3 regions of the Halomonas sp. 113 genome follow, and region 1 is predicted to be linked to each of the others. Evidence: predicted binding sites of a transcription regulator. Region 1 holds the regulator's gene; each other region holds the start of a gene.
What was found. Region 1 encodes FNR, which switches genes on or off when oxygen is low (the NO sensors DNR and NnrR bind a similar motif). Its sites were predicted from a motif close to TTGATNTANATCAA; they were not measured.
Positions count from the first base shown of each region.

Region 2: the regulator FNR is predicted to act here: its motif matches at 9,151-9,164, upstream of YERSI8AC_RS14490 (OmpW/AlkL family protein).
Region 3: the regulator FNR is predicted to act here: its motif matches at 4,365-4,378, upstream of YERSI8AC_RS05260 (enolase C-terminal domain-like protein).

Region 1 covers NZ_LR881453.1:3,888,443-3,898,984, forward strand. Annotated here, with positions in the region: gene ccoO (cytochrome-c oxidase, cbb3-type subunit II) at 1-286, shown strand, start outside; gene YERSI8AC_RS18415 (CcoQ/FixQ family Cbb3-type cytochrome c oxidase assembly chaperone) at 290-514, shown strand; gene ccoP (cytochrome-c oxidase, cbb3-type subunit III) at 511-1,440, shown strand; gene ccoG (cytochrome c oxidase accessory protein CcoG) at 1,662-3,098, shown strand; gene YERSI8AC_RS18430 (FixH family protein) at 3,105-3,638, shown strand; gene YERSI8AC_RS18435 (heavy metal translocating P-type ATPase) at 3,635-6,115, shown strand; gene ccoS (cbb3-type cytochrome oxidase assembly protein CcoS) at 6,112-6,357, shown strand; gene YERSI8AC_RS18445 (sulfite exporter TauE/SafE family protein) at 6,354-7,046, shown strand; gene hemN (oxygen-independent coproporphyrinogen III oxidase) at 7,125-8,558, shown strand; gene fnr (fumarate/nitrate reduction transcriptional regulator Fnr) at 8,643-9,389, shown strand; gene ttcA (tRNA 2-thiocytidine(32) synthetase TtcA) at 9,382-10,302, opposite strand; gene YERSI8AC_RS18465 (DNA polymerase III subunit epsilon) at 10,413-10,542, opposite strand, start outside.
Region 2 covers NZ_LR881453.1:3,061,436-3,071,977, reverse strand. Annotated here, with positions in the region: gene sufC (Fe-S cluster assembly ATPase SufC) at 1-618, shown strand, start outside; gene sufD (Fe-S cluster assembly protein SufD) at 615-1,955, shown strand; gene YERSI8AC_RS14530 (cysteine desulfurase) at 1,982-3,277, shown strand; gene sufT (putative Fe-S cluster assembly protein SufT) at 3,314-3,883, shown strand; gene YERSI8AC_RS14520 (SanA/YdcF family protein) at 3,902-4,624, shown strand; gene YERSI8AC_RS14515 (hypothetical protein) at 4,685-5,131, opposite strand; gene rimK (30S ribosomal protein S6--L-glutamate ligase) at 5,219-6,127, opposite strand; gene YERSI8AC_RS14505 (ATP-dependent zinc protease family protein) at 6,169-6,609, opposite strand; gene YERSI8AC_RS14500 (DUF3549 family protein) at 6,643-7,680, opposite strand; gene YERSI8AC_RS14495 (YqcC family protein) at 8,009-8,344, shown strand; gene YERSI8AC_RS14490 (OmpW/AlkL family protein) at 8,425-9,051, opposite strand; gene YERSI8AC_RS14485 (AAA family ATPase) at 9,582-10,076, shown strand; gene YERSI8AC_RS14480 (VOC family protein) at 10,168-10,497, shown strand.
Region 3 covers NZ_LR881453.1:1,100,169-1,110,710, forward strand. Annotated here, with positions in the region: gene YERSI8AC_RS05240 (NAD(P)/FAD-dependent oxidoreductase) at 1-766, shown strand, start outside; gene speG (spermidine N1-acetyltransferase) at 842-1,393, shown strand; gene YERSI8AC_RS05250 (M48 family metalloprotease) at 1,485-2,246, opposite strand; gene YERSI8AC_RS05255 (metallophosphoesterase) at 3,447-4,208, shown strand; gene YERSI8AC_RS05260 (enolase C-terminal domain-like protein) at 4,534-5,874, shown strand; gene YERSI8AC_RS05265 (Bug family tripartite tricarboxylate transporter substrate binding protein) at 5,911-6,894, shown strand; gene YERSI8AC_RS05270 (tripartite tricarboxylate transporter TctB family protein) at 6,875-7,390, shown strand; gene YERSI8AC_RS05275 (tripartite tricarboxylate transporter permease) at 7,406-8,914, shown strand; gene yiaK (3-dehydro-L-gulonate 2-dehydrogenase) at 8,996-10,006, shown strand; gene kdgD (5-dehydro-4-deoxyglucarate dehydratase) at 10,198-10,542, shown strand, end outside.

The DNA of each region.
Region 1 (10,542 bases):
AGCGCGTGTTGGCGGCCGCTATAGCGACGACTGGCACCGCGCTCACCTCTACAACCCCCGGGATGTAGTCCCTGAATCGGTAATGCCGGCTTACCCCTGGCTGTTTGAAAACACCCTCGATGGTGATGCCACTCCCCAAAAGATGCGTACGCTGCGTCAACTGGGCGTGCCCTATACCGACGAAGATATCGCCAACGCTACTGACGACGTACGCGGCACCCAGGAAATCACGGCCCTGGTCGCGTACTTACAGCAGCTCGGAACCGTGCTCGAGGGCACTCGCTAAGTTATGGATACGGGAACTTTTCGCGGTCTCATCACGCTGATCTTGATTTTCGCGTTTATCGGCATTGCCCTCTGGGCGTACTCCAAGCGACGCAAGCCAGATTTCGACGAAGCGGCTAATTTGCCCTTTGCAGACGACGATGAGCAACCGACCAGTGACAAGCACGCTTCGCGTGAACGCGACAGCGAAGCGCATTCCCGCGACGACAGGGGAGATAAGAATATATGAGTAATCTATGGGGTGACTCCCTATCCGGCTTCTGGAGCGCCTGGATCATTATCATTACGCTGGGCACGATTGCGTTGAGCGTATGGATACTGCTGGCCAACCGCCGTACCGATAAAACGCCTGACGCGGACGGGAACGTTGAAACCACCGGCCACGCCGCCGATGGCATCGAAGAGTATGACAACCCGCTGCCAAAGTGGTGGTTCCAGCTATTCGTTTTAACGGTGGTCTTTGCACTGGGTTACTTGGTGCTTTATCCCGGCCTGGGCAACTACGCGGGGATATTGGGCTGGTCGCAAGAGGGGCAGTGGGAAGAGGAAGTGGCTCAAGCCGAAGAGCGCTTCACGCCGATTTTTGCCCAGTATCAGGAGGTGCCCATTCCTGAGCTTGCCGAAGATCCGGAGGCGATGCAGGTCGCTGAACGTATCTACCAAAACAACTGCGCAGTGTGTCACGGGTCAAACGCTCAGGGTGGCTACGGCTTCCCTAACCTGACCGACGACGATTGGCTATACGGTGGTGAGCCAGAAAATATTTTGGCCACTCTCAATAATGGCCGTAACGGCCTAATGCCCTCCTGGCAGCAACTGGGGCAGGAGAATATTGAGAACCTGACGCAATACGTACTTTCGCTGTCTAATGAAGAGCATGACGAGGCGCAGGCTGAACAGGGCGAAAGCACCTTTATGGCGGTGTGTGCTGCCTGCCACGGCCCCAGCGGCACGGGTAACACGGCTCTCGGCGCACCCAACCTGACCGATAACACTTGGCTTTATCTGGCACCCGGCCAGGAAGTCGGTGACTCTATCCGTCAAACGCTGCGTAACGGTCGTAACGGTCATATGCCTGCGCAAGCGGCCTATATTGGTGAAGAGCGTGTTCACCTGGTTGCCGCCTATGTGTATAGCCTGCGCTTAGCGGACTGATTGACCGCTGACAGATAGCAGTTACCGTCAGCAACGCTAGCCAAGCAAGGGTGCGGCCCCAAACCGCACCCTTTCTTTATACCCAACCCGATACAATATTAACGAAACACCTAGACCGCGACTAAGCATCATATTTAACAAAGCACGTGATTTAACTGAGCATTTCGTTTAGTTGAAGATAAGGTGCCACCTCTCCTGCCTTCTGAGCCGGGAATATCGCCATGGAAAAGATACCAAGCCAAGACGTCACGCCGAATCCGGTGGGACATCACGTTCCCTCTGAAACGGTTACCCAAGAAATGTACGCCAAGCGGCGACACATTTACGTGCGCGAAATTAAAGGCGTTTTCCAAAAGCTACGGCGCAGTGCCAACTGGGCGTTAATGCTGGCATTTTTTCTTTTACCGTGGATTAACATTGGTGGTCGGCCGTTAATTCTATTCGACCTGCCTAACCGTGAATTCCATATTTTTAGCGCCACGTTTTACCCGCAGGAGTTCATCCTGCTGTCATGGCTGCTGATTATCTGCGCCTTTGGGCTATTTTTTATTACCGTTTTTGCGGGTCGGGTCTGGTGTGGCTACACCTGTCCGCAAAGCGTTTGGACATTTCTATTCATTTGGCTTGAACACCGTATCGAGGGCTCGCGCAATCGGCGCATCAAACTCGATAACCAACCGATGACCGCCGACAAAGCTTGGCGCAAGGGGGCTAAACACACGGCCTGGCTGCTCATTGCCCTCGCCACCGGCATTACCTTTGTGGGTTACTTCACGCCGATTCGTGATTTAGTGACAGAGCTCCCCACCCTTGAAGCTCACGGCTGGTCCTACTTCTGGGTTGGTTTTTTCCTGGTATTTACTTACCTCAACGCGGGCTGGCTGCGCGAACAGGTGTGCATCTACATGTGCCCCTATGCGCGTTTCCAATCGGTCATGTTTGACCGCGACACATTGATCGTCTCCTACGATGAATCACGTGGCGAACCCCGTGGTCATCGCAAAAAAAACCTAAGCCATTTAGAAGCCCGCGAGGCAGGCTATGGCGACTGTATCGATTGTGACCTTTGCGTGCAGGTCTGTCCTACCGGCATCGATATCCGCGATGGACTGCAGTACGAGTGTATTACCTGCGCCGCCTGTATCGATGCCTGCGATAGCGTGATGGATAAAATGGGCTACCCGCGGGGCTTGGTGCGCTACACCACCGAAAATGCTCTGGAAGGCAAAAAGAGCCATATCATGCGCCCGCGCCTGCTCGGCTACTTCGCCGCTCTGGTGCTGATGGTGGGCACCTTTGCCTGGGCCATTAACGACCGCATGCCGCTCAATTTTGACGCTGAACGCGAGCGTACCCAGCTCTACCAAATGACCCGCGACGGTCAGATTAGCAATGTATTTAGCCTGACCATTCGCAACCTGGATGATCAAGACCACACCTACCAGCTAAGCGTTGCTGGATTGCCCAGCCTCACTCTAGACAGCAGTACTATTAGCGTACCCGCGGGGGAGTCGCGCTTCGAAGCCGTCACCGTGACCGCCGATCCCGACGATTTACAGCAACCCAGCCACCCCATTGTATTCACGCTGCAGGCTAAACAGGATGCGGATATTCGTATCGAGCGCGAAACCAGCTTCCTGGGCAATATTAGGAGATAAGCAACTATGTCATCCCTACCCTCTGGCGATAAGGTGACGCCTTGGTATAAGCAGTTTTGGCCGTGGTTTTTAATCGGCATTCTGCTCTCATCCATTATGTTTAGTATTACCTTTGCCGTTATGTCGGTTAAAAGCTTCGATGGCATGGTTGTTCAGGAGGATTATTACAAGCATGGCAAAGCCATCAATATGGTGCTTGCCAAGCAAGACCGTGCCAGAGAGTTAAACCTAAGCGCAGATTTACGCCTTGATCCGCTTACCAGCGATATTGTGATTGATTTAAGCGGCGATGCGCGTCCCGACAAACTCTATTTGGATTTTATCTTCCCTACCGAAGATGATCGTGATCAATCCTTCGTACTTGAGCATGTCCGTGACGGCCGCTATATCACACAAGGCCCTGACAACCTGCGTTACCGCTGGTATCTGCAGATTCAGCCCGCGCTGGAAAATGCCGATTGGCGCCTTACCGGTGAAGCCACATTCCCCGATGAAGACAGCGTCACACTACTGCCGGGAGGACGCAAAGCAAGCGAATGAGCGACGTAACGACTGCCGCGCCCTGCTACCACTGTGGTAACCCGGTGCCCGCTGGGGCGCCCTGGTCGATTACCCTTGATGATCATGCCCATCCGCTCTGCTGCCCTGGCTGCGAAGCGGTGGCCCATGCCATCGTCGATGGGGGCCTTGAAAGCTACTACCGCTACCGTACCGAACTGCCCGAACGCCCTGATGAGCACCAGGCTGCCAAAGCCGATACCTGGTCGGTGTTTGACGACCCCGGACTTCAGGCACAGTTTGTTCACCCCGACGGCGATGAGGGCAACGTCAAAGCGACCCTCGCCATCGAAGGCATTACCTGTGCTGCCTGCGCCTGGCTGATCGAGCACCGCCTGAATGCCTTAACGGGAATTGCCACCAGCGCCGTGAACTTAACTCACCACCGCCTGCGGGTGAGCTGGGATCCTCAGCAGCTGAAGCTCTCGCAACTGCTGGCCGAACTGGCCGCGATTGGCTACGAGGCCCAGCCCTACGAGCCAGACCAGGCCCAGGCGCGCCTGCAGCATGAAGAGCGCATGAACGTACGTCGGCTGATTATTGCCGCCGTCGGCATGATGCAGGTGATGATGTTCTCGATCCCGATCTATGTCTCCGGCTCCGGTGAAATCAGCGAAGACTTCTACGCACTGTTCCACTGGCTCTCCTTTGCCCTGGCCACGCCAGTGGTGTTTTTCTCCGCCCAGCCGTTTTTCCGCAACGCCCTGCGCGACCTGCGCACCGGCGTACTGGGCATGGATGTGCCGGTGTCACTGGCAATCGGCGGGGCGTATCTTGCCAGCAGCTATGCGGTGCTGTTTGACGTGGGCGAGGTCTATTTTGACTCGGTGACCATGTTCACCTTCTTTTTGCTGTTTGGCCGCTACGTGGAGAGTCGCGCCAGGCGCCGCAGCGGGCATAGCGGCAATGCGCTGAGCGGCGTGCTGCCGATTTCGGCCACACGGCTGGACAGTGACGGCAGCGAGCGCATTTTGCCCGCCAGCGAACTCACTCCCGGCGATCGCGTATTGATCAAGCCCGGCCATGGCGTGCCTGCCGATGGCATCATCGAGGAGGGTGAATCGAGCCTGGACGAATCAATGCTGACCGGCGAATACCTACCAGTAACCCGCCGAGTGGGCGACCGCATTACCGGCGGTAGCCAAAACATGGAAAACCCGCTGGTGATAAGGGTTACCCACACAGGGCGCGATGCCCGTGTAGCGGGTATCGTCGATCTGACCGACCGTGCCTTTGCCAGCCGCCCACGGCTGGCCCAGATGGCTGCGCGCATGGCACACCTATTCGTGCTGCGCCTGCTGGTAGTAACGGCTTGCGTGACCCTCGCCTGGTGGTTTATCGACCCTTCACGGATGCTCTGGGTACTACTTTCGGTGCTAGTGGTGACCTGCCCCTGTGCCTTGGCGCTGGCCACTCCCGCGGCACTGGCAGCTGGTCATGGCCAACTGCGAAAGCGCGGCGTCTTGATCACCCGCGCCGATGCCATGGAGACGCTCTCTAACGTTACCCGGGTGATTTTTGATAAAACCGGCACCCTAACCCGCGGCGAAATGCACCTTACCCAAACCCAGCCCTTTGGTGAATTAACCGCCGAGCATGCACGGGCCATTGCCGCCGCCCTTGAAGCCCACTCGGAACACCCGATCGCCCGCGCCTTTCGGCCGTTCCGAGAGGCTACCCTGCAAGCCAAAGATATTCACAGCCACACCGGGCAAGGGCTCGAAGGGAGCCTAAACGGCGCTCGTTGGCGGTTGGGCAAGCCCGAATTTGCAATGGCTAGCGCAATAGATAGCGCCGTGGATAACGTCATGGCGGCGCCTGCCAAAGGCCAATGGCTGCTGCTTAGTGAAAACGGTGCACCCCGCGCCTGGTTTGGCCTGCACGATGGCGTTCGCGACGACGCTGCCGCCACGATCAAAGCCCTCCAGGCTCTGGGCTTAAGCGTGGAGCTGCTATCTGGTGACACCGAGGATGCAGTGGAAAGCCTGGCCGATCAGCTCAATATTGCCATCTGGCATGCGGGCACCAGCCCAGAAGGCAAGCTGGCCCGGATGAAAGAGCTTCAAGCCGCAGGCGAAACCGTGGCGATGATTGGTGACGGCATTAACGACGTGCCGGTGTTAGCCGGTGCCGATGTGGCGATTGCCATGAATGGCGCAACGGATCTAGCCCGCACTCGCGCCGACGCAGTGCTGCTCAGCCCACGTCTGATGCGGATTTTTGAGGCCATCGAGATTTCCCGCGCCACCCGGCGTATCATGCGCCAGAACATGATTTGGTCAGTGTGCTACAACTTTTCGGCGCTGCCGCTGGCGGCAATGGGTCTGGTGCCGCCCTGGCTAGCCGCAATTGGAATGTCGCTTAGCTCGCTAGTAGTGGTGGGTAATGCCCTGCGACTGTCGCGCTGGCGACCTCAGCCCGCGCCAACGCTAGACACTTCAACACCGGTGGCCGCATGACGATTCTTTATCTGCTGATCCCGCTTTCCCTGATTTTGCTGGGCCTCGCCGTCTGGGCGTTTTTCTGGGCGGTGAAAAATGATCAGTTCGATGACCTAGAAGGCCCAGCGCACCGCATTCTATTTGATGAGGATGAAAACGATCTTAGCCCTGAGCAGCGCCGCCAGCATCAGCAGGCAAAGCAAAAATCTTCCGAACCATCAGCGGCAGACACACCCGACGACCAAGAGCCTCGGCCATGAATCCAACGGGGCTTGATCTGCCGCCGCTAATGGCGGCGTTTGTGTTTGGCTTGATGGGCGGCGCCCACTGCATTGGTATGTGTGGCGGCATTATGAGCGCGCTCACCTTTGCAGTTCCCCCCAGCATGCGTCATCCGGCGCGCATGGGAGGCCTGCTGCTCAGCTACAACACAGGCCGCATTGTTAGCTATATGAGCGCAGGCACGCTGGTGGCACTGCTAGGCACGCTGTTTTCCCTTTCTGCTACGGCACGCCTGCTGCTGCAGATATTTGCCGCGCTGATGCTGATCTTAATGGCACTGTATATCGCCAACTGGTGGAAAGGGCTGCTCAAAGTGGAGGCCGTTGGCCGGCGACTATGGCGCTTTATCGAACCCGTGGGGCGTCGCTTGATGCCCGTAGTGCATATTCCCCAAGCCTTCGCCCTGGGAGCGCTCTGGGGCTGGCTCCCCTGCGGGTTGGTCTACTCCATGTTGGCCTGGAGCTTAGCGATTGCCGACCCGCTTCAGGGCGCTCTACTCATGGGCGCCTTTGGGCTTGGCACCCTACCTGCGCTGCTTGCCACTGGCCTGGCTGCCCGCCAGCTCAGCCATTTGATACGTCACCCCGCGACCCGCAGCGTGGCAGCGCTGACAATTATCGCTTTTGCGCTGTGGCAACTGTGGACACTTTCGGTACACAACCTCTAATAGCATGACGTGGCTCAACATTTACCTCCTCACCACGGGTTAGGCTAGCGGCATATCCTAACGTCGGAGCGCCCCTTCATGCCCGTTCATACCCCTGCTGCCTTGCCTCTTGCACCCGCTGCTGCCGCAGCCCCTATGCAGCCGGTGTGGGACGAAGCGTTACTGCGTCGCTACGACACCAACGGCCCACGCTACACCTCCTACCCAACAGCGCTATCGTTTCACGACCAATTTACCCCTGGCGACCTGACCCAGGCGCTGGAGCGTAGCAATGCCAGTAAGCGTCCGCTCTCGCTGTACGTTCATGTGCCCTTCTGCCGCAAGATCTGCTTCTACTGCGCGTGTAATAAAATCGCTACCAAAAACACTGCCCTTGCCGAGCCCTATATAGCCCGGCTTGACCGCGAGATGGTGCTGACCGCACGCCATTTGGATACATCACGACCGGTGGAGCAGTTGCATTGGGGCGGGGGCACGCCAACCTTTCTCAGCTTGAATCAGATGGGTGACCTGATTGATCGCCTGGACGCCCGTTTTGGTCTTTCGTCGTCTGCTGATCGCGATTACGCGATTGAAATAGATCCTCGCGAAGCGGATGTGTTTACGCTGCGCCATCTCGAATCCCTCGGCTTTAATCGCATCAGCTTGGGCGTTCAGGATTTAAGTCCACTGGTGCAAAAAGCGATTAATCGTATCCAGCCTCGGGTACTTACCGAAACGCTGATGGAGGAGGCGCATCGCCTGGGCTTTCGCTCGCTCAATCTCGACCTAATTTATGGCTTGCCATTTCAGACTGAAAAGAGCTTTGCCAACACCCTACGCCAGGTGATCGAGCTCAACCCGGCGCGCCTTTCTGTGTTTAATTACGCGCATATGCCCGAGCGTTTTGCCCCGCAGCGGCGCATTAATGTCGATGACTTGCCAGGCGGAGAAGAGAAGCTAGCGATTCTGCGCACCACCATCGAAATGCTCACCGCAGCTGGCTATGTGCATATCGGTATGGATCACTTTGCCCGCCCTGACGATAGCCTGGCTATTGCCCAGCGCGAAGGCTCGCTGCAGCGCAACTTCCAGGGCTACTCCAGCCATGCTCAGTGCGACTTAATCGGGCTTGGCGTATCGGCGATTTCCCGTATTGATGACGTCTATGCGCAGAATCCTAGCGATCTGGCCCGCTACGAAGCGGCGCTGGATCAGGGGCAGCTTGCCACCGTGCGTGGCATACGCTTAAGTGATGACGACCTGATCCGCCGGGATGTGATTGAGCGGCTGATGTGCGATATGGGCATTGACCTGGCCGCCGTTAGTCAACGCTGGAACATCGATGCCCCCCGCTACTTTGCGCCAGCGCTCGAGCGCCTGCAGAGCGCCGAACAGGATGGCCTGCTGACCCGCAGCGGTGATCAGCTTAACGCCACGCCGATGGGGCGGCTGCTGATTCGCCATATAGCGATGGCGTTTGATACCCACCTTTCCGGGCAAACGGGACAACGGTATTCTAAGATTGTTTAATCACCTTATTGCAGGCATGCTAAAGCGACTATAATAAGTAAGGATTTTCTAATTGATAAGTGTGACCCACTCAAGGAGCAACGCATGTTGGAACCCATGAGCCGTCGTCGCTCACTACTCCACGAAACTCGCTGCCAAACCTGCAGCTTGAGTTCTCTGTGCTTGCCGCTTGCCCTTGAGCTGGACGATATGGGGCAGTTCGACGCTATTATTCGTCGCCGTGCACCACTCAAAAAAGGCGAGCCGCTGTTTCGTCAGGGCGACACCTTTACCAGCGTTTACGCAGTCCGTTCGGGCAGTTTGAAACAGGTCACCGCCGAAGGTAACGGCAGCGAGCAGCTAACCAATTTCTACCTGCCTAGTGAATTGGTGGGGTTGGATGGCATTGACGAAGAGCATTACCCCGGTAGCGTTATCGCCCTGGAAACGACCACGGTCTGCGAGATTCCTTTTGACCGCCTGGATTTGCTCTCAGAAGAGATCCCTGAGCTACGTGGCCAGCTGTATCGGAGCATGAGCAAAGAGTTACGCGATGACCGACGCATGATGCGCCTACTCTCGCGCAAAACCGCCGATCAACGGCTGGCCACCTTTTTGATTACCCTTTCGGATCGTTTTCGTCGCCGGGGCTACTCGCCCTACAGCTTTCGCCTCTCAATGCCGAGGGCCGATATTGGCAACTACCTGGGCTTAGCGGTGGAAACCGTCAGCCGCATTTTAAGCCGCTTTCAGCAACAAAGCGTGGTGGCGGTTTCCGGGCGAGAGGTCAACATTCTCGATATGCCGCGCTTGATTACCCTCGCCGAAGAGGAAGAACAAACAGCTAGCTGACGTTAAAGGCTTGGATACGCCCCGCCAGTAGCTCTGCTTGCTTGGCCTCAAGGCCTTCAAAATCGAACAGGCTGCGGTCAGCCAACTGGGAAGGGGAAATGTTGGTGACAGCCTTGAACATGCTCTCCAGGCGGCCGGGAAACTTTTTGTCCCACTCGGCGAGCATCTCTTTGACCACCTGACGCTGCATATTAGGCTGGGAGCCGCACAGGTTGCAGGGAATGATTGGGAACTCCATCAGCCGCGAAAACTCAGCAATATCCGCTTCTTTGCAGTAGGCCAACGGCCGAATAACGATATTCTTCCCATCATCGGATAGCAGCTTTGGCGGCATCGCTTTCAGGTTGCCGCCAAAGAACATATTGAGAAACAGCGTTTCGAGAATATCTTCCCGGTGATGGCCCAGGGCTATCTTATTGGCGCCAATCTCTTCGGCAAAGCCATACAACGAGCCGCGCCGCAGCCGTGAACAAAGCGCGCAGGTAGTTTTACCTTCCGGGGTTTTCTCTTTTACCACCGAGTAAGTATCGCGCTCGACAATGTGGTACTCCACGCCCTGCTTATCCAGATACGCAGGCAATACGTGCTCGGGAAAACCCGGCTGTTTTTGATCCAGATTGACCGCTACCAGCGAAAAATTGACCGGCGCATTGCGCTGCAAATTGCGCAAAATCTCCAGCATCGTGTAGCTGTCCTTTCCACCGGAGAGGCAGACCATTACGCGATCACCTTCATTGATCATTTGGTAATCAATGATCGCATTGCCCACTTCTCGGCGCAGACGCTTTTGCAGCTTGTTAAATTCACGCTTCTGCTTCGCATCAGCCAGCTCAGGCTGGTCGTGCTCAGCGTTAGCTGGGGTGGCTCCAACCGTATCAAGGTGAGCAGGATCAAAGTGATCAAGAGATTGCATGGTATAAGCACTGCCGAGGGTATGGTGAAGAGAAGAGGCGCTACAAATAAATAATTGGGCGCTATTCTAACAACACTCTTCGCCTTGACCCAACTACTCGTCGCTCCTCCCTAAGCAGCCTGCGCCATAATACGCTGCAGGCGCATATACAGCAGTGCGCTGGCGGTGGCCTCTCCAAGCACACTCTGCTTGCCCATGACGGGTACTTGCCAGCATGCCAACGCCTGGGCGAAGCTGCTG
Region 2 (10,542 bases), 830 kb from region 1:
GCGGTGATTGCCGGTAAAGATGGCTACGAAGTTACCCAGGGCACGATTACCTTTGAAGGCAAAGACGTGCTCGAAATGGAAATTGAAGAGCGCGCCCAGGCTGGCTTGCTGTTGGGTTTCCAGTACCCGGTCGAGATTCCTGGGGTTAAAAACATTTACCTGCTGAAGTCTGCGCTTAATGCCCAGCGCGTAGCCCGCGGCGAAGGCGAAATGCCAGCGCCGGAGTTTATGAAGCTGGTGAAAGAGAAGCTTGGTTACATGAAAATGGACGCTAGCTTCCTACAGCGCGCCGTTAACGAAGGTTTCTCAGGCGGCGAGAAAAAGCGCAACGAGATCCTGCAAATGCTGGTGCTTCAGCCGAAGCTTGCGATGCTCGATGAGATCGATTCCGGCCTGGATATCGACGCCATGAAAGTGGTCGCCGATGGTGTCAACAGCCTGCGCGCTGAAGACCGCGCCATTCTACTGGTCACCCACTACCAGCGTCTGCTGGATTACATCGTGCCAGACCAAGTTCATGTACTGGTCGATGGCCGTATTGTCAAAACCGGTGATGCCGAGCTGGCCAAACAGCTGGAAGCCAATGGGTACGAAGGTATCGAGGAGTCTGTGGCATGAGCGATACGCAAACCTTTTTAGACACGCTGAAGGCGCGCAGCTCGAACTACACAGCGGAACCGACCTGGATTGCTGCTCGTCGCCAGGCGGGTGCTGCACGTTTTGAGGCGCTGGGTTTTCCTACGCGTCGCGATGAAGAGTGGAAGTACACCGACGTACGTTCGATTGCCCAGGGCAACTTTGCAATAGCCGACAACGCTGAGTTCTCTCCGGCCACCGCTGCGGCGCTAACGCTGCCGATTGATGCCTACCGGCTGACCTTCGTGGATGGTGTTTTCTCATCGGCGCTCTCTGATTTGGATTCACTGCCGTCAAGCGTTCAGGTGATACCGCTTTCCAAGGCGCTCGCCGAGAACCACGAAGCCGTGGGTGGCCCGCTTGGGCGCTTAACCGGGGTCGATTTTTCGCCCTTCGCCGCGCTAAACACGGCGTTTATGGAAGAGGGGGCAGTGGTTCGCATTGCACCGGGAACAGTGGTTGAGAAGCCCATTCTGCTGCAGTTTCTGTCCCGCGCAGGCCTGCCGGTGATGTGTCACCCGCGGGTGCTGGTGGAGGCAGGAGGCCGCAGCGAGGCGACGCTGATCGAGCACTACACAGGCGAAAGCGAAGCGACGAACTTCACCAACGTGGTTGGCGAGCTGATGCTAGACCGGGGCGCGATACTGGCCCACTACAAGCTGCAAGAAGCGCCGTTGGGTGATTTGCACGTGGCGAGCATTCACGTAGAGCAGGGACGCGATACGCGCTATACCTCCTACAACCTGAGCCTGGGCGGCGCGCTGGTGCGCAATGACCTGATTAGTGACTTGAACGGCCAGGGCGCTGAAACCAACTTCCTGGGTCTGTTCTTTGGTCAGGGTCGCCAACACGTCGACAACCATACCAAGGTCAACCACAATGCGCCGCTGACGTTCTCCAATGAGAACTACAAGGGCATTCTGGATGATCGCGCCCACGGGGTGTTTAACGGCAAGGTCTATGTCAAGCGCGATAGCCAGAAGATCGAAGGTTTTCAGAGTAATCAAAACCTACTGCTATCGGATCGCGCCCACATTGATGCCAAGCCTGAGCTTGAGATTTACGCCGATGACGTTAAGTGCTCACACGGCACGACTACGGGCCAGCTAGACGAAGAGGCGATTTATGCGCTGCGTACCCGCGGTATCGATGAAGCCACCGCTCGCGGTCTGCTAACGCTCGCTTTCGCTGGCGAGGTGTTGGACAAAGTCACCCTGGATGCGATTGCCGAGCGCGTTGAGTTAGCGGTCGCCGGTAAGCTGCCAGAGCGCTTCAACCTTGCCGGGCTTGTCGAAGCGGCGGTTTCACTTAACGACTAGCGCCACTACCCAATCAGGAGCGTCTGATGCCACATTCCGTTATTGAGCCAACGTCTAGCCCTTCTCAAACAGGCACTGTGCAAACAAGCCCTGCGCAAGCGACCTTTGATGTTATGCGCCTGCGCCAGGACTTTCCGGTGCTGGCCCGTGAGGTGCACGGCAAGCCGCTGATCTATTTAGATAATGCGGCCACTAGCCAAACGCCTCAGCAGGTGATTGACGTGTTTAGCGATTACTACTCGCGCTATAATGCCAATATTCACCGCGGGCTGCATACTCTCGCCGATGAGGCGACGGCGGCGTTTGAAGGCACGCGCCACCGGGTTAAGGCGTTCCTTAATGCGGAAGATGCGCGTCAGATCATCTTTACCCGCGGCACCACGGAAGCGATTAATCTGGTCGTGCATAGCTGGGGGCGTGCAAATCTTGCGCCTGGCGATGAGGTGTTGATTTCGATGTTGGAGCACCACTCCAATATTGTTCCCTGGCAGCTGTTGGCCGCCGAGATTGGTTTTACCATTAAGGTGATTCCCGTTGAGGCCAACGGCGCGCTGGATATGGCTACCTATCGCTCGCTGCTGAGTGAGCGCACTAAGCTGGTGGCGGTGAACCATGTCTCTAATGCCCTGGGAACCATTAACCCGGTGCAAGAGATGGCAACCCTTGCCCATCAGCAGGGTGCGCTGATTCTGATTGATGGTGCTCAGGCAGCACCTCACCAAGTGGTCGATGTGCAGGCAATCGATGCTGACTTCTATGCCTTCTCTGGCCACAAAGTGTATGGGCCGACAGGCGTTGGCGTGCTCTACGGCAAGCAGGCGCTGCTTGAAGCGATGCCGCCCTGGCAGGGGGGCGGGGAGATGATCAGCACGGTCTCCTTTGATGCGGGTACCACTTTTGCCGCTATTCCGCATAAGTTTGAAGCGGGCACGCCCGCTGTTGCGGAGGTCATTGCCCTGGGGCGAGCGCTTGAGTGGATGGAGAGCATTGGCATAGATGCCATCGGCGCCTGGGAAGGCCAACTGCTCGATCACGCTACCCAGGCGGTCGGTCAAATCGATGGTCTACGTATTTTAGGCACTGCGCCGGATAAAGCGGCCGTTCTTTCCTTTATTGTGGAAGGGGCGCATTCGCAAGATATCGGCCTGCTGATCGATCAGCTCGGCGTCGCTATTCGTACCGGCCACCATTGCGCACAGCCCTTGTTGCATCATTTTGGGGTCGACGCGACGTGCCGTGCTTCATTTGCGGCGTATAATACCCTCGATGAAGTGGATCGCTTTGTAGAAGCACTCCAACGTGTCATTGGTATGGTGCGTTAAGGTCGATTCTTTAGGAATCGTCATTTAAGGACAGTTATGGATCTTGAGCAAGTTGCCAGCCTCGAACGTGGCCAACAGTTACCGCTCCAGCGTGATGTGGAAGCCATTGCCATTCCGTTTGGCAGTACGGAAACACTGGCTGAAGATAGCGTTGTTAGCGTTATGCAGGCGAAAGGCAGTACGGTAAGCGTCGGTTTTGAGGGGCGCCTCTATTTGATTGAGGGGCAAAACCTGGATGCCCTGGGGCTTGAGTCGCTCCCGCGTCCTACGCTGCCCGAAACGGCTACCGAGGAAGAGATTGAGCAGTTCGTGTGGGATCAACTGCGCACCTGCTTTGACCCGGAGATACCGGTCAATATCGTTGACTTAGGGCTTGTCTACGGCTGCCGTATCGAGCGCCTTATCAGTGGTGAGCGTATGGTAACTATCCGCATGACGCTGACCGCCCCTGGGTGTGGGATGGGCGATGTAATCGCGGCGGATGCGCGCAATAAGATCCTCGGTGCGCCGCAGATCAGCAAGGTTCACACCGAAATAGTCTTCAGCCCGCCCTGGAGCCGTGACATGATGAGTGACGAGGCCAAGCTTGAACTCGGCATGTTCTAACCCCGGCTGGGGAGCTGGATGCATAACCTTTTGTTGAAATGGCTAAAGCATTTATTAATGTCGCTAGGAGCACTGTCGCTGCTGGCGACATTGCTGTTTATAGGCGGCAATTTTTGGGTGCTCGCGACGACCGCCGCTTACATTGAGCGTCAGCCGCAGCAGTGTCGTCCAGCAGAGGTGGGGATTGTCTTCGGTACGTCTCACTGGACGCGTAGTGGGGTGAGAAACCCGCACTTCCATGCGCGCATGCGAACCGCTGCTACTTTAATTGAGCAGGCTCAGGTCGAGCATCTTTTGCTCTCTGGGGATAATCGTACCCAGGCGTATAACGAGCCGCGCGCAATGTGGCGTGAGCTGTATCGACGCGGTGTCGCGTCTGAACAGCTGACCATGGATTTTGCTGGTTTTAGCACCTACGACACGCTAGCGCGTGCCCGAGACGTTTTTCAGCTGGATAAAGCCCTGCTGATCACCCAGAGCTGGCATCTTCCCCGCGCGGTATTTATTGGTCGTGCGCTAGGTATCGATGTCACTGGCTGTGTGGCGGATGATCCTACCGTAGCAGTGGGGTGGCGTTTAAAGCTGCGCGAGTGGGCAGCACGCGTAGCCACCCTGGGTGATCTCTATGTATGGGGGAGGGAGCCCTATTTTCTCGGTACGCCTGAGCCCATCGAATTACCCAGGCGGACGCCCATAGACCTTATTCTGCCATCACTAAACGAGCGCTTTAGCCCTCCATAGCTCTTTTATTAGCCCTTGCCATAGATAGTTTCAAGCCCCTAGCAGCGTGTCTATAGGGCGTTAGCGGTGGGTTTTGCGCTTTTGCAGCGCATACAGCTCGCGGATAAGCTTACGGCACCCCTGCATGCACTCTTCTACCACCGGTTCAATCGGATCGGGTAACGGGTGGGTATACAGAGAGGAGAGCGCCTGCATTAATACACGCTCTTGCTCCAATAGCTCATTGATGAGTACTTGGCTATCGTTGCCGACAAAGCTTTTTAGACGGCTCCACAGCCATAAAAAATCATCGCGCTCAACGTCTGCATCCCGGGGCAGCATTTTTAAATGCGCACGGGCTAGATCCTGCAGCTGGCGCATCTGCTTGAGCCGTGCAGCATAATGCGGCTTTAAAGCGTCACGCAGCGACGGGCGCAGGCGTTCAATATTGTCTTGGAAATAATCAATGCTATCGGCCAGCGCTTCCAATACGCTGTCCATCGCCACTTGGCGATTATCGAGAAACATGAGCGTCTACCTCCTTCGGTGACGCAGATTGTGGGGGTGACAGCGACTATTTGCCACCCCCGAAACGGATTATTTTAATATTTTGCCTTAGCCTTTAGGCTTGGGCGGTGCTTTACGGGCTGGTGAAGCGTTTCTTTCAATGTGCTCAATGATCATTCCCGCAATATCTTTGCCGGTGGCGTTCTCAATGCCCTGCAAACCAGGCGAAGAGTTAACCTCCATAATCACCGGGCCGTGATTGGAGCGTAGCAAATCGACACCGGCAACGCGCAGGCCCATGGCTTTGGCTGCACGGATCGCCGTTGAACGCTCTTCAGGGGTGATGCGGATCACGGTGGCGGTGCCGCCGCGGTGTAGATTCGAGCGAAACTCACCGTCCGCCGCCTGGCGCTTCATTGAAGCGACCACTTTATCGCCAATCACGAAGCAGCGAATATCGGCGCCACGCGCCTCTTTGATGTACTCCTGCACCATGATATTGGCTTTCATGCCCATGAACGCTTGAATGACGGATTCAGCGGCCTGATTGGTTTCCGCCAATACCACACCAATCCCCTGGGTGCCTTCGAGCAGCTTAATGACCAGCGGCGCACCTTTGACCATGGTGATCAGGTCGGGAATGTCATCGGGGGAGTGGGCAAAGCCGGTAATTGGCAGCCCCAACCCCTTACGCGACAGCAGTTGCAGTGAGCGTAATTTATCCCGCGAACGGGTAATCGAGACGTTATCGTTGATAACGTAGGTGCCCATCATTTCAAACTGGCGCAGCACCGCACAGCCGTAAAAGGTGACCGATGAACCAATGCGCGGGATCACCGCATCGAAAGGCTCAATCTCTTGGCCTTTATAGTGGATCGAAGGGTGGTGCGAGGTAATGCTCATATAGCAACGCAGCGTGTCCACCACGCGGGCGGTATGCCCACGCTGCTCTGCGGCTTCAACCAGGCGGCGGGTAGAGTACAAATTGCGATTGCGTGACAGCAGAGCGATATGCATGTAGGAGACTCCGAGCTGAGATTGAAGCGACTAATAAGGGGTTAAGGCTCACCGTGCAAGAATGCGGCACCGGGGGCCACCAGGAGGCGGCGCATGGCACTACGGCCTAGTAGCATCGGGTGGCGCATATTGCTGCGGTCAGTAAGGGTCAGTTCAATGGGGAAATTCAAATCGCCCATCTGCATCGGGGTACGTATAACATAGCGCCACTCGCTATGACCGTTGGAACTGGTGACCCGGCGTCGATCATGCAGGTGCAAACGGAAGCGATGCGCTGGCGTGTCTGGCCCTCCGCTATGGGTGATAAAGCTAACCCACAGTTGACCATGGTCATCTTCATCGGTCTCTATCTCTTCTGCATGCAGTGCAGATGTTCGCGCGCCAGTGTCAGCTTTACAGCATAGGTGAAGCCCTAGTTCAGGTAGCGTCACCATCTCGCGGCGGCCAATGACCGCTTTGGCCTGATAGGGTAATTCCTTCACGGCTCACTCCTTGCAATTAAAAGTGACATCGGATCAAGCGTTCCTCTGTGACATCATCAGTGTCAAACGGCGTTGGGTTGCGGAGCCAGCAGGCGCATCCCGCAGTGCCATCATGACCGGTAAGCGTAGTCGTGGTATTAACGCAATATCACGCACTACGGCGGCAAAATCGCTACGCTCATCTTCTGCTAAGCGTTGCAGAAAAAGTGGCAGGCGCTGCGCGTCTTCAAGATAGCCCCAGCCGCGCCCGGCTATTGCCGCGAGCACATCCGGCCCACAGGCCGCTGAGTTGTTAAGTAAGGCCGTGTACCAATTACCCACCTCTGATGCATCCGTATTGCCCACTGCGCGCAGACAGGCACACAGCGTTTCGATGTCGCCCGCTTGTGCAGCGGCTTCGCCACGACGCTGCAGTGCCGCGACTAACGCCTGCGGCAATGGCTGGTGCTCTAAACAGTAGCACAAGGAGTGGATAACGGCGGTAGGCAGTTCAGGCAACCGCTGCGCGAGCGATTCAGCGTCAAGTGTTTCCATTCTCACGACGTAATCGGCAATCCCTTGTAACCCCAATGCCTGCCAATCGATCGCTTGCTGGCCGCTCAAGTAGGCATCAACCGGCTCAAAATGCTGGCTGGCGGGTAGCCCACGCGCATGGGTGGCGCGTGCATTGAGCATGGCTTGGAAGGTGACGTTAGGCGTGAAGGCGAGGGGATTATCCTTCATTAAGTGATCCACGTCCGCTGTTTCTTCACGACCCACGTTAGAAACCGCGCGCCCCAGTGTTTCCAGCAGCCGGTTTAAAAACGCATCGCGCTGGGCGGGGGCAATCATTCCCTGCTCGTCCAGTGGCAAGGCTAAGAACCAAATAGCCGGTTCGGGCATATCGCCAAGGCGAAACACAATGGCTAAGCGCGCTTGGCCTTGCCAGGGTTCTGGCCAGGCCATTTCGCCACCTTCAAAGGCGGCAAGTGACTCCCGCGGGCAGGAGACGACGTGTCGCCCCATATGGTAAAGGGAAACCTCGCCACCGCTGCGGGTAAAAAACTCATCAAGGGTTTGAATTGGTTGCATGACATCCTTCCGCGTTGCAAGCCTGCACTCTACCTTGCTGATGTGGCACTGTCAGCCGCAGTGACTGATAAACATGGTGTTAATGACAGTGCCTTAAGGCATTAGCATTAATGACAATGCGGTTAAAAATTAATCAACTTTGCCAAAGCCCCATGAGAGCAGGCGCTGCGATACCTTTCCATAGTTTATCCACAGGCTCATGCAGGTTTTCTGTGAGTCTATGGATAACTTCCCGCAAGCGTTGATAGGTGGCAAGGCGCCCGCTGAGTGGGGATAATGGGCAGACGATACACTTACTTCATTTTCCAAGGTAGTGACAAGCGACTTTATGAGTACTTATCAACCGCTGCAGACAGCGCTTCTAGAGCTTGAGGCGTCGATGAAAGCCGCCGATCTATGGCGCATGCCAACACCCGATGCAGAGGCGTTTGCCAGCCAGCAGCCATTTTGCATCGACACGATGTCGCTGCCTCAATGGGTACGCTTTGTGTTTATTGCCCGCTTGAACGCTTTGATGGATGCCCGTGCAGCCATGCCCGCAAAGTGCGAGGTGGCTCCCGCCGTGGCGGCCTATTTACAGCAGGAGAAAACACCCGCCCACCACCAGCTGCTCATCGTGCGGGCGGTAGAGAAGGTCGACCAGATCGTCACTGAAAGCGCTTAAAGCGGCATGCTACTAAACGCACAAAGCCCACCGTGAGGCAGGCTTTGTGGATAACATCCGCTAGCGGTTTTGCAAGTGGCTTAGAAGCGGTAACTGAGGCCTGCCATGACCACGAGAGGATCGATCTCAACGGTACCTGCCGCCGCACCGTTAACGCTCGCATCGGTATCGATATCGATGTACCAAGCAGCGGCGTTCAGCGCCCAATGGTCATCAACTAATAGATCAACACCTACCTGGCCTGCCGCTCCCCAGGAGTCATCCAGGTCTAAATCACCAATCGTCAGCTCCTCATCGGAGAAAAAGGTGTAGTTAATACCGGCGCCGACATAGGGCTGTACGCGTGACTGAGTGCCGCCCAGCGGGTAGTACTGCAGTGTTAGGGTCGGCGGCAGGTGCTTGGTTGAGGCAATGTTATCGCCGTTTAAATGGATGTCGTGTTCAAACGGCAGCGCCGCCAGTAGTTCCACGCCGACTTTATCGTGGAAGCGATAGCCCAAGGTGAACGCGAAATCGGTTTTATCCTGTACATCCACTGATAGCGCACCGTTGGCCAGTGAGCCGTTGTCGCTGGTGGGGGCGACTTTGGCCACACCCACGCGGGTGAAGAAATCGCCAGCGCCGTAGGCGAATGCCTGGCTGCTGGTCATCATTGCCGCAGCGGCAACAGTGGTGACGAATAATGTAGGCAGGGCGGCTTTACGCATGGGATCACTCCAGGTGTTAACGCAGATAGTAAGATTAGACGGCTTTCCGATAGCCGCTTAACGATGAAACCAGTGTAACGAGACCCAGGGAGTGGATTATTGATCCAGGGCAAGAGTTATTAGACATGGGGGGGGTAGGGGGAGGGGCGGCTGGAGAGACCTAATTCAGAAGCGGGCTGCTAGCCATTTGGCTTGCCCATTTGTATGGATGCATGCGCAGTGATATGAAGTATTTTTAGTCTGTAATGCGTGTTTTTCTGATACGCTCAGCAAGAGGTATGATCAAATATTGCCAGAATATTGTTTATAAAAATAAATTAAAACAGCGAGTTGTAAAACATCTGCTCGTGTTTATAGGCAATGCGAAAAGATGGTCAGGAATGAGCATGCGCATTTTTCTAGCGAGCATTTGAATGGGAGTTGGTAATTTGCCCATTACTATTAACACATTGGAGTTTTTTTATGGTGTTACGCTTTCTAGGAAAATACGTATGCGCAGAAATAAACTGCTATGCAATACGAGGCAAGAAATGAAGAAAGGAGTGTTGACATTTTGCTGCGGGAAAATGGGGGCAGGGAAAACTACAAAGTCTCTTGAAGTTTCCCAAGAACGAAACGCCGTACTGCTTTCAGAAGACGAGTGGCTTGCGTCGGTTTATCCCGATAGCATTAAGACACTGGAAGATTACGTAAAATATGCTGGACGGCTCAAGCCTCAAATGAAGAAGCTGGCTCAGTCGATCTTGGCGTCAGGCACTAATGTGGTAATGGACTTTCCTGCAAATACGATTCCGCAACGAAAATGGCTTAGAAGTGTCTTTTCAGAGATTCAGGCTCCCCATGAGCTAATTTACATTGACCAGCCAAATGATACCTGCTTAGAGCAGATAGCCAAAAGGCGTGCAGAACAACCGCAGAGAGCGGCAACGGATACTGAAGAGATGTTTGAGCAGATTACAAAGTACTTTGTTGCGCCCACACCTGATGAAGGGTTTAACATAACTGTAATTTCGGCAAATGGATAATAGCCGCAGGTACAGCGACTGCTTGTACGTTGCGGCTGCGCCTTTATTACAAAGCCGCGCACGTTGCAGCGTTATGTCATTTTGGTGAATTATGAAACTTGATTTGTTCGTACTACGGTGCAGCGATTTGCGGGCCAGCAAGCAGTTCTATGAGCAGCTCGGTTTCAGCTTCGTGGAAGAGCAGCATGGCTGTGGGCCAGTGCATTACTCGTCAGAAAATGCGGGGTTTGTATTCGAGTTGTATCCATTGGTTAGCAGCGAATCAGTAGACAACACGCGACTAGGATTTTCAGTGGAAGGTCTGGGCAATATCATCCCTGACTTAGAATTAGTGGACCAGTATAAGTTTGGCGGAAAGCATGTTTATGTCGTCCAAGATCCTGATGGCAGAAAGGTTGAGCTTAGTGAGCAGAAACCATAACAAGCGGCATCACGGTGAGCGCTTTTCCGCTGCTCCAAAGCGCAG
Region 3 (10,542 bases), 2.8 Mb from region 1:
CGAGTGGCTTGAGCGCAAGGCTATTTTGGCGGAGTACGGCTTTGAGGCACCCGGCGCTATTCTTACTCAGCTAGCCGCCACTATTGATCCTTATCGCATGGCATATCAGCTGTTTTCCAGAGTGGTCGCGCGTGGGGGAGAAGTATATGACCGCACACAGATGGAGACGATGACGCCGGATGATCAAGGCGTCACGCTCACTCTGGCCAATGGCGCCAAGCTGCGTTGCCAGTACGTAGTGATGGCCGCAGGGTATGAGTCTCAAGACTGGCTGCCAGAAAAGGTGGCCGTCAATCGCAGTAGCTATGCGCTGATTACCGACCCACTACCGCCAGAGGCATTGGTCAAACTGCGCCACACCATGATGTGGGAATCATCGCGCCCCTACCTGTATATGCGCACTACCTGCGATGGACGACTTCTCGTAGGGGGAGACGACGACGATGAAGATATTCCCAAGCGCCGCGATGCGCGGGTAGAAGAGAAGGCCGAAGGGCTAACAGCTAAAATAGCAACGCTATGGCCTAAGCTCGATATCAACCCAACATTCTCTTGGGGTGGCACCTTTGCTGAAACCGACGACGGCCTGCCTTTTTTCGGCCCGCATGACGCCCTAGGCCCACGCGTTCATTTTGCCATGGCCTACGGCGGCAACGGCATCAGCTATAGCATGATAGGCGCCAAACTGCTGCGCGCGCTTATAGAGGGTAGAGAACACCCTTTGGTGGAGCTGTTTTCATTTAGACGCCTGGCCAAAATGGCCTAACCTAAAGGCAAGAACCGAGTGGCGGGCAAGTTTAAAACGAGTATTCTTAACGGATATTCATAAGGAAAGCGGGCAATGGGCCATACACTTTATTTGCGTGCACTGGAGCGCAACGACCTGCGCTTTGTTCATGAGCTAAATAATAACCAGAGCATTATGTCGTACTGGTTTGAAGAGCCTTACGAGTCATTTGATGAGCTGGAGGAGCTGTATAACAAGCATATCCATGACAACGCCGAACGGCGCTTTGTCGCTGAAGATAGCCATGGAAATGCCATCGGTCTGGTAGAACTGATCGAGATCGACTACATCCATCGCAGCGGCGAGTTTCAAATCATTATTACCCCGGAGCATCAGGGCAAAGGGTTTGCGCGCACGTTAATTCGCCAAGCGCTGCATTACTCGTTCACCATTCTAAACCTGCACAAGGTATATCTCATTGTGGCGGTGGATAATGTCAAAGCGATTCATCTTTACGAGGAGAGTGGCTTTATAGAAGAGGGCCACTTGGTGCAGGAGTTCTTTATCAATGGCAAATACCGCGATGTAAAGCGAATGTATATCTTGCAGGGCACTTACCTGACGCAACTGTCCGAACAGCAAGAAGAGGGTGGCGAGTGGGCTTAGTGGGGGTAAGAAAAATCGGTAAACCTAAGCAACCAATACTCCTGCCATTCATTATCAAGACTAACTTGGCAGGAGTACCAGTGCCTGAGCTTTACTGGAACGAAGCTTCTAGGCGCTCTGCACGATCACCCGCTGCTGGGTGGCTGGAGAAGACGCTGCTGTTGTTGCCGTATTTGGCTTCCATTTTGCGTAGAGCTGCAACTGAAGCCTCTGCATTCATGTCGTGGCGCTGCATTAGCTCAATGGCATAGTCATCAGCTGCACTCTCTTGGCTTTGAGAGAACTGAGCATTGATCAGTTTTTCGCCCAGGTCACCAAGCTCAGAGCTTGATAGTGCGGCGGCGGTAGTGCTGCCGCTGGCCGCAGCTGCTTCACGTGCAGCGGAAGCAGCATAGGCAACCTGGAAAGCACGCTTGGAGTGTCCTAACGAGACGTGGCCGATCTCGTGGGCGATAACGTAACGCACTTCATCGTCGGTCATCTCATCCATCAGCCCGCTATGCAGTCGAATGGATCCGTTGGGTACCGCAAAAGCATTCATTTCTTCTATTCGATAAACGTTATAGTCAAGCGTATGGCCGTCGACTGTTTCCCAGCCTTGGGTTAACTCGGCCAAGCGTTTTGCATACTGGCTATCGTCTGCAACAAGGTGGTTCTGGGAGTCAAGCTGGGCGATGGTTTGATCGCCTAGTTGTTGCATTTGCTGATCTGACATCGTGGCAGCGCCGGCTAAGCTGGAGCCCGCAGACATTAAGCCTCCGAGATCAGCGCCTGATTGACAGCCGCTAAGGGCGAGTGTCGCCACTAAACCTAAAGCATAAGATGTTTTACGAACCAAAAAAGGTGTTTGCATCGTCCGTTCCTTCGTCAATGTGCGTGCATAACAAGAAGAGTCTGCACGTTGAGTATTGCGCCTTTATCAGCCGAATTAATATTAGACTATTTCTTTATATAACTCCATACCCAGCCGTGAAGTAAATGATTTGGGGGGACTATGTATACTGAAGCGTCGAGGTGGTTATCATTAATCCACTAGGTATTGCAATACTATTTGTTTTTTTAAAGAGGTGACAAATATAATTAAGCCTAATGGTAGCGAGCATTAAAGCGGTTCATCTGGTAAGGGGTGCGGGTAAGCAGAAGAGCGTTATCTTATACAGGCGTCTTGTGTCAAGAGACTATGTTGCAGGGTAATGCATGGCTGCGTAAAGCATAGTTATAGCCTGGAGGTCGTATATTTAGACCTGATAGTGATGCTTGTCCATTTAACTAGGTAAAAAAACGCCTCGCTGAAACGAGGCGTTGAGCGGCGTTGAACCAATATGACGTTTGGGGACTTAGCGCAGGTAAGCTTTAATAGCGTCAAGTGCCGCACGTTGTTGGCGGGCACGCTGTGCCCATACTTCCATAACATCTACTTCCAACGCTTGTGTTGGGGTGACTAAGTGTTGCATGGCGTTCACTCCTCTTTCAGGGGACAGGGAATGCGATGAGACCTTGTTGTAAAACTTATGTTGTAAAGCCTTCAAGTTGTAGAAAGCTTATGTTGTACACAGCCTGTGTTGTGCATAGCAGCAATTTAGCTGTGGTCGGATACTAAGAGCTTTTTTTGCGAAGGGCTAGTCCTAACGATGTAGGTGTTTTGCCATTTTTCGTAAGCCATGGCTTACAAATGCTGAAATGACGATATTAGGTCTTTGAATGGAAAAGATTTTCATAGTCATAAAAAAGCCGGAAAATATTCCGGCTTCGGTGATTAGCTTTTGGTCTAAAGGGCGCAAAAGCACCTGAATTAGCCTAAATAGGCTTTCAGCGCTTCAACTGCGGCACGATGCCATTGAGCATTCAAGCTCCAGAACTCTAGAACTTCATTATCGCGTGCAGGGGGGGTTATTAAAAAAGTCATTGTGCGGTCCTCCTATTGGGACTACATCGTTATTATAGCCTATTTTTGCTGCAATGCAGCATGCCTTGACGTGACACCGATGCCCTGCGACAACGTGTCCTAGGCCGGGTAAGATCGTTTAAATAGGTATTTGTTGCGAGGAGCCCTATGCGTCTGCGTATTTTGTCTGACCTGCACCTGGAGTTTTTTGACGGGAACCGCGAGCTGCCTGAGGCGGAGGCAGATGTAGTGGTTCTGGCGGGGGATATTCACCGTAAGTGCGAAGGCCTTGCCTGGTCGCGCCACCAGTTTCCAGACACGCCGATTATCTATGTACCAGGCAACCATGAGTTCTACGGTACCTGCATGCCGCTGCTGCGTGATGAGCTGGCGCTCGAAGCCGAGCGGCTCGACATTGAGCTTCTGGATAATCGTGCCGTCACTTTCAATGGCGTACGCTTTTACGGTACAACGCTATGGACTGACTTTGCGTTGTACGCCGGTGACCCAACGCAAAACCCCGCCGATACTGAGTCTAAGGCGTTGCGCTACATGCCCGACTTTAAAATCGTTCAAACCTCGCCAGGGGAGACATTCACACCTCAGGCAAGCCAGCAGGTGCATGCTGAAGCGCTTGCTTGGCTCGAAAAAGAGCTGTCCCAGCCGTTTGATGGCCCTAAGGTGGTGGTTAGCCATCATGCCCCGCTACACGACTGTATCCCAGGCCAATATCTGGGCGACGCGTTATCCCCCGCGTTTGCCTCCAATTTGCCTCATTTAATGGGCAATATGGATGTATGGGTGCACGGACATGTTCACGAACCCGTGGATATTCTGCGTAACGGCACGCGTATCATTGCCAACCCTGGTGGATACCCTGATGAGTTTACTCCAGCGGTGTTTAAGCCAGGCTGGGTGGTTGAAGTATAAAAATAAATAAAATCAGTTATTTAATGTCTTTTTTAGGTTGTTAATCACTTGCTGGCAGTCATGCCAGCAAGTGCTACTTTGGTTTAATTTTCACTACTGCTGCTTGCGTCTGAAAGTCATGCTACTTATCTTCTTGTTTGTATGATGTATGACATATTGATCCGGATAATTAGATCGCCTATGCCAAGCAGCGAAGAGTGGGTTTGAGTTTAAAAGTCTTTGATTGACCAACAAGGGCTGCGTTTGTCCGCCTTCGTTATTTTAATGCGGCAATGAGCGGGATGCTGATCTGCGCGCTAACACCGCCTATATGGAGAATTGTTTTATGTCGAGTCACGACACTCCCACGATAACCGATATGCAGGTCATTCCCGTGGCAGGGCGCGATAGCATGTTACTCAATATCGGTGGAGCGCACTCGCCGTATTTTACCCGCAACCTGGTTATCCTCAAGGATAGTCACGGTAATGTAGGGGTGGGCGAAGCCCCCGGTGGCGAGACGATTCAAACGTCTCTTGAGCAGTCGCGAGAGATGGTGGTCGGTCAGTCGATCGGAAAAATGCGCTCCATGATTGCGTCGTTGCACAATGCCGGACGGAGTGCCGATTTTGAAGATTTCGGTAAAGGATCCTGGACATTTGAGCTACGCATCAATGCAGTTGCCGCGCTTGAAGCGGCGTTACTTGATTTGATGGGGAAGTTTCTGGGAGTGCCGGTGGCAGAGCTCCTAGGCAACGGCAAGCAGCGTGACAGCGTTGACGTGCTGGGGTACTTATTCTTTATCGGTGATGGGCACGCTACGCCGTTGGATTTTCGACGTGGCACCGGGGGCTTGGATCACGACTGGTACCGTTTGCGCGACGAGGCGGCCATGACCCCTCAGCACATTGTTGAGCTAGCTCAGGCGGCGCATGATCGATACGGCTTTAAAGACTTTAAGTTAAAGGGCGGGGCTCTGGCTGGTGAGCAAGAAATAGCGGCCGTCACGGCGCTGCACAATGCGTTTCCGGATGCGCGCACGACCATTGACCCTAACGGTGCTTGGTCGCTAGAAGAGGCGATCCGGCTGTGCAAGGATCTCCACGGTGTGATTGCCTACGCAGAGGATCCATGCGGGGCGGAACAAGGCTTCTCCGGTCGCGAGATTTTAGCTGAGTTTCGCCATGCCACCGGATTGCCTGTCGCCACCAACATGGTAGCCACCAACTGGCGGGAAATGGCCCACGCGTTGATGCTGCGCTCAGTCGATATTCCATTAGCCGACCCGCACTTCTGGACACTTTCCGGTGCTGTACGTGTCTCCCAGCTCTGCCAGGATCATGGTATGACCTGGGGCTCGCACTCCAACAACCATTTCGATATTTCGCTTGCCATGTTCGCCCAGGTGGGGGCCGCCGCCGTGGGGCGCACAACCGCGCTTGATACCCACTGGATATGGCAGGAGGGCGATGCTCGCCTGACTCGCAATCCGCCGGAGATTGTGGGTGGCAAAGTGGCCGTAACCGATGCGCCGGGGCTTGGGGTCGACATCGATATGAAGGCCATAGAGGAGGCTAATAAGCTCTATCGTTCACTGCCTGCTGGTGCTCGGGATGATGCGATGGCAATGCAATATTTGATAGATGATTGGAAGTTTGATCCGAAAAAGCCAGCGTTAGTGCGCTGAGTGAATACTCTAAACATGACAAAGAAGGACATTACAATGAAAAAGTTAGCGCTAAGCTTATCTGTGGCAACAGCAATGATGGCCAGTGCTGGTGCATTTGCTGAATATCCTGAGCAAAACATCGATATGATCGTGCCCTTCTCAGCCGGTGGCGGCAACGACACCTTCGTCCGCGCACTACAGCCGCTTCTGGAAGAAAAACTCGATACCAACTTGGTCATTCGCAATATCTCGGGCGGCGGCGGAGCCGTGGGGCTGACACGTGCTCAGGCATCAGATTCAGATGGCTATACCTTAGCTGCCGCCAGCAATGCACTGCTGACCTTGGAGGCGTTGGGTAATGTTGACTTTACCTACGAAGATTTTGATTTTGTCGCCAAGATTCTTGAAGAACCCTACGTCATCGCTGTTGGTGAAGACAGTGAATACGCCGACTTGGACGCTATGGTCGAGGCTGCGAAGGAAGGCACCTCGGTGCAAGTTGGGGTTTCGGGGGTAGGGTCATCAGCTCACATCGCGGCGGTGGCCTTTGCTGATACCGCTGAAGTCGATTTTAACTTCATTCCCTATCCCGGTGGTTCTGAGACTATCTCCGCTGCTATGGGCGGGCACGTGGATGCCGTGGTGCTAGGTGGGGCGGAACTTCGCTCGGCGCTAGAGTCCGGTCGTCTGAAAGCCTTGGGTATGTCCTACGCAGAGCGTAGCGAGTCGCTGCCCGATGTCCCCACTTTCCAAGAGGAAGGCTACAACCTGTCTCTGACAGTATGGCGCGGCATCGCGGGCCCTGATGGCCTACCGGAAGAGGCTAAGGAAGCGTGGGTCAACGCCATTAAAGAAATTGTAGACGAAGGATCCTTCGAAGAGACTGCCTCGAATCTGGGCTTGGATATTGTACCGCTGTATGGAGATGAGTTAGAGGCGTTTATCGCTGAATCTGCTGAAGTGATGAAAGACAGTGCTGGCGACTTAGCTGCTAAATACAATAAGGAGTTAGTGACTGATGGCAAAGGATATAGGTAAACCGATCTTTGATCTGTTTCTTGTGGTGGCATCGGCAATTGGGTTTTATATGGCCACTACGCTGCCAGCAGTCAGCATGGCGGGGGGGCTTTCCCCCGCTTCTTTTCCAAAGTTGATTTCTGGCTTGATTTTTGTGTGTGCTGTGCCCTGCTTAATACGTGATTCTTACGAATGGCTTGCTGCAAGGCGAGTGCGGGAAGGCGTAACAGCCCTTAATGCCACTGCTCCGAAGAAAGGCATTTTGCAATGGCTGACCATCGTGGCTTTGATTATTGTTTATATCAACTCTTTCGAGCGGCTGGGGTATATCGCAAGCACAGCGATATTTTGCTTTTTAAATGTCGTTTGCCTTGTCATAACTAGCGGTGAATTTCAAAAATTAAGCAATAGTCGAAAACTTCGAAACCTAGCAGCGTATACAGTTTTTGCGTTCGCTTTATCATTGGTTATCTATTATGTATTTACCGAACTATTCAATATCCCACTGCCGGATTGAAGAAGGAGAAGTGAGATGCTAACGGGTTATATTGATGGTTTGGGGCTGGTCTTCCAGTTGGGTACATTATTGGCGATTGCCGGTGGGACTTTCCTAGGTATTATCATGGGGGTATTGCCTGGCTTAACATCGGCCATGGCGATAGCCCTATTATTGCCGGTAACCTTTGGAATGCCGCCTGTGATGGGTATTGGTATGCTGCTGGGTACCCTGTGTGGTGCTGGTGCCAGTGGCTCGATACCCGCCATATTGTTGAATATTCCAGGGACGCCATCCTCGGTCGCGACGACGTTCGATGGCTTCCCAATGGCTCAAAAGGGGGAAGCGGGGAGAGCCCTGGGGCTGGCAATTGTTGCCTCTTTCTTTGGCGGTGTAGCAAGTATGGTGGTGTTAAGTCTTCTCGCACCACCCATCGCTGAGTTTGCATTGCGATTCGGTGCTGCGGAGTATTTTTCGCTGAGTATTTTCGGGCTAGTCATTATTGCTTCTGTTGCGGGCAAGTCCCTTCTTAAAGGTTTGATTGCAGGCCTGATAGGTTTCTTTTGCTCTACCATCGGTACAGATCCTATTGCGGGGGTCGACCGTTTTACGTTTGGACAGCTTTCTTTATTGACCGGGATTAACCTTTTACCGGCGCTGATTGGATTATTCGCTGTGTCACAAGTGCTGAAAGATGCCTTCGAATATGACCCCTCCAATAAACTTCAGAATAGCCCCCATAAGGTCGATATTGCACGCCCGCGCTTTATTGAAACGCTGCGCAATTGGCGCGCCCTTCTCGTCGGTATAGTGTCTGGTTCTGTCGTGGGCCCAGTGCCTGGCGCTGGGGGCAGTATCGCCTCACTGGTGGCCTATGACCAAGCACGTCGTTTTTCTAAAACACCTGAAAAGTTTGGTAAGGGGCATGGTGCAGGTATTGTCTCCGTTGAGAGCGCGAACAATGCTTTATTAGGTGGGGCGTTAATTCCTACGCTTGCGCTGGGCATCCCCGGCGAGGCCGCGACTGCTGTTCTATTGGGTGGTTTAATGATTCAAGGCGTTACGCCGGGACCGATGCTATTTGAAAGCCAGAGCGGCATCATTTACGGCATATTTTTAGCGTACTTAGTCGCTAACTTCTTCATGCTTATCATCATGTGTTTAGGTATCAAGCTGTTTGTTCGTGTACTGCTAGTGCCAAGAAAACAGTTGATATCGGCTATCATTGTTTTCTGTTTTATCGGTGTTTACGGAGTTGATGGGGATGTGTTTAACCTCTACATAATGCTGGCTTTTGGATTGCTCGGCTATTTTCTCAACCGATATGGCTTTGGAACCGCTCCAGTAATACTGGGTTTAATTCTGGGGCCTATAGCGGAATCTAACCTGAGGCGGGGGCTGCAGACCTTCGGGGGTGATTGGACACCGTTTTTCACCCGGCCCATCAGCGTTACCTTTTTAGTCATCGCCTTAGGGTTGCTGGTGCTGACACTGTGGCAGAACTACCGTACTCGTCAACAAGACGCGGCGTCTGACGCTGCTTGAAGTCCATGGCCGCTATGCGAGGCGGCTGGGGTGTTGAAGCCCACTCGCGGAGTGGGCTTTTTTAATGGTGGGGGGTAAGTGATGGCTAACATCGATTTTGAGACGTTGCGCAGTACGATTGAGAAATCACTATTGAAGGCGGGGCTAAAGCCCGCTGATGCTGAGACCTGCGCGCAAATCCATGCTGAAAGTACCCGCGACGGCGTACATTCGCATGGTATCGGGCGGGTTCCACGCTTCATTGAGTACGTCGGGAAAGGCTGGGTCGATATCGACGCTAAGCCAAGCCTTGTCCAGCGATTGGGCGCGATTGAGGTGCTTGATGGAGGTTTTGGAATAGGTGTGGTCAATGCACTTCATGCCACAGAGCGTGCCATGGCGTTGGCGCGTGAACATGGTATGGGGCTGGTGGCGTTACGCGATACAACCCACTGGATGCGGGGCGGAAGCTATGGCTGGCATGCGGTTGGGCAGGGGTTCGCTACGATTATGTGGACCAATACCGAGTCGTGCATGCCTGCCTGGGGTGGTGCTTCCCAATCGATTGGCAATAACCCGTTGGTGATGGCCGTACCGCATAACACCGGGCCTCTGGTGCTCGATATGGCGATGTCTCAGTTCTCCTATGGGAAGCTGCAGACGACTCAGCTGAAGGGCGAACATTTGCCCGTTGACGGCGGTTTTGATGAGCGTGGAGCGTTGAGCCGTGATCCTGCGGCGATCGCTGCGACGCGTCGCTTGCTGCCGGCCGGGTACTGGAAAGGCTCTGGGTTGTCGATTCTACTGGATGCGTTAGCAGCACTGCTCGCTCAAGGGCGTCCTAGCCATGCTATTGATAAGGTTCAGCGTGGCAGTGGCGGCGGTTGCAGCCAGGTGTTTATGGTCTTTGACCCTGAACAGCTTGGTGGTCGCGAAGCTTGCGATAGCATTGTTGAAGGCATTCAGTCTCATCTGGCCGCAACCACGCCTGCCGAGCCGGGGCGCACAGTGCGCTGGCCGGGCGAGTCGACCGCTAATCAGCGATATGGAGAGAGGCCGATTGTTGTCGATGACATGCTATGGCGCTCTGTTTGCGAGCTGGCGGATGATTAGTTAAAGGCGTTTTAATCCTCAACAGGTTTACAGGGTATGGCTGCTACTTTGGTTTAAATTTCAATAGTTCTGCTTGCACCCTGCTAGCAGGATACTTATCTTCTAGGTTGTATGATGTATGACATAAGGTTGTTGGCTAGCAAATGATGTCTGCTCATTCAGTGGTCAACACATTTTAAAGAGGGCGCAAAGTGACGTTTTCAAGACAAGAAGTAACAAAAGCCATCGGCGATGGTCTGCTATCGTTCCCGATTACCGATTTCGATAGTCAAGGTCGTTTCGATGAGGCGAGCTACCGCAAGCGGCTTGAGTGGTTCATCAGCCACGAGATCTCGGCGGTCTTCGTCGCGGGTGGCACGGGGGAGTTTTTTAACCTGTCACTTGATGAGTATCGCGAGATTGTTCGCGTCGCTGTCGAAGTAATCGACGGTCGCTTGCCCGTCATTGCCAGCGCGGGCTTAAGCGTTGAAACCGGCAAGGCCTTTGCAAAAGCGGCCGAAGAATCGGGCGCTGACGGCATTCTACTGATGCCGCCA